Regions from separate parts of the Nocardioides maradonensis genome, predicted to be linked through region 1. Evidence: predicted binding sites of a transcription regulator. Region 1 holds the regulator's gene; the other holds the start of a gene.
The links. The regulator HrcA, encoded in region 1, represses chaperone genes, less so after heat shock. The targets are predictions, from matches to a motif close to TTGGCACTCGNNNNNNNCGAGTGCCAA.
Positions count from the first base shown of each region.

Region 2: groL (chaperonin GroEL) is a predicted target of HrcA. The motif match lies at 829-855, and genes of this name have one in related genera.

Region 1 covers NZ_BAAHAZ010000008.1:200,106-202,493, reverse strand. Annotated here, with positions in the region: gene ACYVAQ_RS11775 (DUF3097 domain-containing protein) at 1-132, opposite strand, end outside; gene ACYVAQ_RS11770 (hypothetical protein) at 195-464, opposite strand; gene hrcA (heat-inducible transcriptional repressor HrcA) at 582-1,604, shown strand; gene dnaJ (molecular chaperone DnaJ) at 1,625-2,388, shown strand, end outside.
Region 2 covers NZ_BAAHAZ010000013.1:48,775-51,162, forward strand. Annotated here, with positions in the region: gene ACYVAQ_RS16185 (SGNH/GDSL hydrolase family protein) at 1-233, shown strand, start outside; gene ACYVAQ_RS16190 (GNAT family N-acetyltransferase) at 264-803, shown strand; gene groL (chaperonin GroEL) at 1,018-2,388, shown strand, end outside.

The sequences.
Region 1 (2,388 bases):
GACGATCTCGCCGCACCAGTCGGTCATGACCTCCTCGACGACCAGGCCGATGTCGGCGGGCATCTCGACCGCGCGCCCGCGCTTGGGCACCTTCCAGTCGCCGCTGAGTACGTCGGTGCCATAGCGATCCACGTCCGGAAACGCTAGGCGCTCGCGCGGGCGCTCCGGGGTCGGCGCGCCGGACGCGACGTGCGTCACTGCTCCTGCGGTGCGCTGCCGGTCTGGACCCCCTGCGCGCCGTCCTGCCCGTCCTCGTCCTCCGGGTCCAGCAGGCCGTCCGCCGTCTCGCCCGGCGGCAGCCCCTCCGCGAGCGGGTTGTCCTCGCCGGCGACGAGGTCCTCGGGCAGCGCCTCGTCGGGGACGCCCATCGGGGCCTCGCTCGAAGCCGCGCTGGGGTCGTCGGTGGGGTCGTCGGTGGGGTCGGTGGTCCGGTCGTCGGTCTGGTGCTCCTGGGGTTCGCTCATGTGCGGGGCGGTACCCGATCGCGCCGGCGGCAGTCGTCACGGTGAACCGTGGGACGTCACGCGATAGACTTGGCACTCGTTCGTGGTGAGTGCCAGGGTTGGAGGACGGAGGTGGGCATGCAGGAGGAACGACGGCTCGCCGTGCTCCGCGCGATCGTGGAGGACTACGTCGCGACCGAGGAGCCGGTCGGCTCCAAGGCGCTGGTCGAGCGGCACGGTCTCAACGTGAGCCCCGCGACGATCCGCAACGACATGGCGGCGCTCGAGGACGAGGGCTACCTCGCCCAGCCGCACACCAGTGCGGGCCGGGTGCCGACCGACAAGGGCTACCGGCTCTTCGTCGACCGGCTCTCCACGGTCAAGCCCATGAGTGCGCCGGAGCGGCGCGCCATCTCGGCCTTCCTCGACGGGGCCGTCGACCTCGACGACGTCGTCAACCGGTCGGTGCGGCTGCTGGCGCAGCTGACGCACCAGGTCGCCGTGGTCCAGTACCCCACGCTGTCGCGCAGCACGGTGCGCCACGTCGAGCTGGTCGCGCTCAACCCCGACCGCCTGCTGGTCATCCTGATCCTCAGCACCGGCCGGGTCGAGCAGCGGCTGGTCGAGCTCGGCCACGAGCTCTCCGAGGACGAGATCGCCCGGCTCCGCAGCCGGGTCAACCTCGCCGCCACCGGTGAGCAGATCGCCGACGCGGTGACGGCCCTCAACGCGCTCGTCGACGACGACGTACCCACCGACCAGGCGACCGCGGGCGTGGTGACGGCTCTGGTCGAGGCGATGAGCGACCACCGCTCCGACGCGCGGGTCGCCGTCGGCGGCACCTCCAACCTGGCGCGGTTCGGTGACAGCTTCGAGACCTCGGTGCGGCCGCTGCTGGAGGCGATCGAGGAGCACGTCGTGCTGCTCACGCTGCTGGGCGAGGCCACGACCGACGGCGCCGTGATGGTCCGTATCGGCGCCGAGGGACCCTACGAGCAGCTGTCCGCGACCAGCGTGGTCGCCAGCGGCTACGGCCCGTTGACCACCCAGGGAGAGGCCCTCGCCACGCTCGGCGTCGTGGGCCCGACCCGCATGGACTACCCCGGAACGATGTCGGCGGTGCGCGCCGTGGCCAGCTACGTCTCGCGCATCCTCGACTGAGCTCACGCAGAAAGAGAACCGTGTCCCAGGACCCCTACGAGCTGCTCGGCGTCGCACGCGACGCCGACGCGGACACCATCAAGAAGGCCTACCGGAAGCTGGCCCGTCAGCTGCACCCGGACGTCAACCCCGACCCCGAGGCGCAGGAGCGCTTCAAGCAGGTCTCGGTCGCGTACGAGGTGCTCTCCGACCCGCAGAAGCGCGCCGCGTTCGACCGCGGCGGTGACCCGTTCGGTGGCGGAGGGTTCGGTCAGGGCGCGGGCTTCTCCTTCACCGACATCATGGATGCCTTCTTCGGCGGCTCCGCCGGAGGCGGTGGGGGTGGGCGCGGCCCGCGCTCGCGGGTACGCCGCGGCCAGGACGCCCTGATCCGCCTCGAGATCGAGCTGGCGGAGGCCGCGTTCGGCGTCAACAAGGAGCTCAAGGTCGACACCGCCGTGCGCTGCTCCACCTGCAGCGGCTCCGGCGCCGCGCCCGGCTCGCAGCCGGTGACCTGCGAGACCTGCCACGGCCAGGGTGAGGTCGCGCACGTGCAGCGGTCCTTCCTGGGCGAGATCCGCACCCTGCGCGCCTGCCCGACCTGCCGCGGCTTCGGCACGGTCATCCCCGACCCCTGCCGGGAGTGCTCCGGCGAGGGCCGGGTCCGCTCGCGCCGCACGCTCACCGTCAAGATCCCCGCCGGCGTCGACACCGGCACCCGCGTCCAGCTCGCCGAGCAGGGCGAGGTCGGTCCCGGCGGTGGCCCCGCCGGCGACCTGTACGTCGAGATCCAGGTCGCCCCGCA
Region 2 (2,388 bases), on a different contig from region 1:
TGGCCCACGTCGTGGGCCCGATGTTCGTCAAGGACCCCGAGGAGATGTTCAGCGTCGACCGGTTCCACCCCAGCGCTCTGGGCTACCGACGTACGGCGAAGGCCCTGCTGCCCTCGATCCTGACCGCGCTCGGGATGCAGGAGGAGGCTCCGTTCGGGCACCTCGCCCCCGACCCGGTCGAGGACGTCCCGACCCCTGTCGGGCCGCTCCCCGAGGAGATCGAGCAGCGCTGAGCGGTGCGGCAGCCTCCGTACGATGGCGGCGTGACCACGGACGCCGCGCCCGCGCTGACCTTCCGGACCGCCCGGATCGAGGACGTGCACGCGGTCGTGCCGCTCGTCGAGTCGGCCTACCGAGGTGACGCCAGCCGGGTGGGGTGGACGACCGAGGCGGCGCTGCTCGAGGGGCAGCGCACCGACGCGGACGCCGTGCGCGAGATCGTCGGGTCGTCCGCCGGCCGCCTCCTCCTCGCCGAGCGCGACGGAGCGCTCGTGGCCTGCTGCCAGCTCGAGCCCCGCGGCGACGCGGCGTACTTCGGCATGTTCGCGGTGCGGCCCGACAGCCAGGGCGGCGGACTGGGCAAGGTCGTCCTGGCCGAGGCCGAGCGCGTCGCGCGCGAGGAGTGGGGTGCGGTCCGGATGGAGATGACCGTGATCGAGCAGCGCGAGGACCTCATCGCGTTCTACGAGCGCCGCGGCTACGGGCGTACGGGGGAGTTCGAGCCGTTCCCGTACGGCGACGAGCGGTTCGGCCGCCCGCTGCGCGACGACCTCCGCTTCGCCCGCCTCGAGAAGGTCCTCTGAGGCCCTGCCGCCACTCGGCCCCGGCCTTGCACTCTCGTGGGTCGAGTGCTAAACATGACGCTGGCACTCTCAGCATGAGAGTGCCACCACCGGACCGTCGGGATTGAGGTTCGTGGGGCCGGCGAGAAAGGGTTCGTCGGGCGCACGCACCTGGCCGTCGCGGGCAACCCGCCGCTCCGGACCACCGAACTTCCCAGTGAAGGATCGCCAGGCAATGCCGAAGCTGATTGCTTTCAACGAGGAGGCCCGTCGCGGTCTCGAGCGGGGTATGAACACCCTCGCCGACGCCGTCAAGGTCACCCTCGGCCCGAAGGGCCGCAACGTCGTCCTCGAGAAGAAGTGGGGCGCCCCCACGATCACCAACGATGGTGTGTCCATCGCCAAGGAGATCGAGCTCGAGGACCCCTACGAGAAGATCGGCGCCGAGCTGGTCAAGGAGGTCGCGAAGAAGACCGACGACGTCGCCGGTGACGGCACGACGACGGCGACCGTCCTCGCTCAGGCGCTCGTCCGCGAGGGTCTGCGCAACGTGGCCGCGGGTGCGAACCCGATGGGCCTCAAGCGCGGCATCGAGGCCGCCGTGGCCGCCGTGACCGAGCAGCTGCTCGCCCAGGCCAAGGACGTCGAGACCCGCGAGCAGATCGCGGCCACCGCGACCATCTCCGCCGGTGGCGACACCACCGTCGGAGACGCCATCGCCGAGGCGATGGACAAGGTCGGCAAGGAGGGCGTCATCACGGTCGAGGAGTCGAACACGTTCGGCATCGACCTGGAGCTCACCGAGGGCATGCGGTTCGACAAGGGCTACATCTCGGCGTACTTCGTCACCGACCCGGAGCGCATGGAGACCGTGCTCGAGGACCCCTACGTCCTCATCGCCAACTCCAAGATCAGCAACGTCAAGGACCTGCTGCCGCTGCTCGAGAAGGTCATGCAGTCGGGCAAGCCGCTGGTCATCATCGCCGAGGACGTCGACGGCGAGGCGCTGTCGACCCTGGTCGTCAACAAGATCCGTGGCACCTTCAAGTCCGTCGCCGTCAAGGCCCCGGGCTTCGGTGACCGCCGCAAGGCCATGCTGCAGGACATCGCGATCCTGACCGGTGGCCAGGTCATCTCCGAGGAGGTCGGCCTCAAGCTGGAGACCGCCGGTCTCGAGCTGCTCGGCCAGGCCCGCAAGGTCGTCATCACCAAGGACGAGACCACCATCGTCGAGGGTGCCGGCGACACCGCCCAGATCGAGGGCCGGGTCAACCAGATCCGCGCCGAGATCGAGAAGTCGGACTCCGACTACGACCGCGAGAAGCTCCAGGAGCGCCTCGCCAAGCTGGCCGGCGGCGTGGCCGTCATCAAGGTCGGCGCGGCCACCGAGGTCGAGCTCAAGGAGCGCAAGCACCGCATCGAGGACGCCGTCCGGAACGCGAAGGCGGCCGTCGAGGAGGGCATCCTCCCCGGTGGTGGCGTCGCGCCGGTCCAGGCCGGCGCGTCGGCCTTCGACAAGCTCGAGCTCGAGGGTGACGAGGCCACCGGTGCGAACATCGTTCGTGTCGCCCTGTCCGCTCCGCTCAAGCAGATCGCGATCAACGCC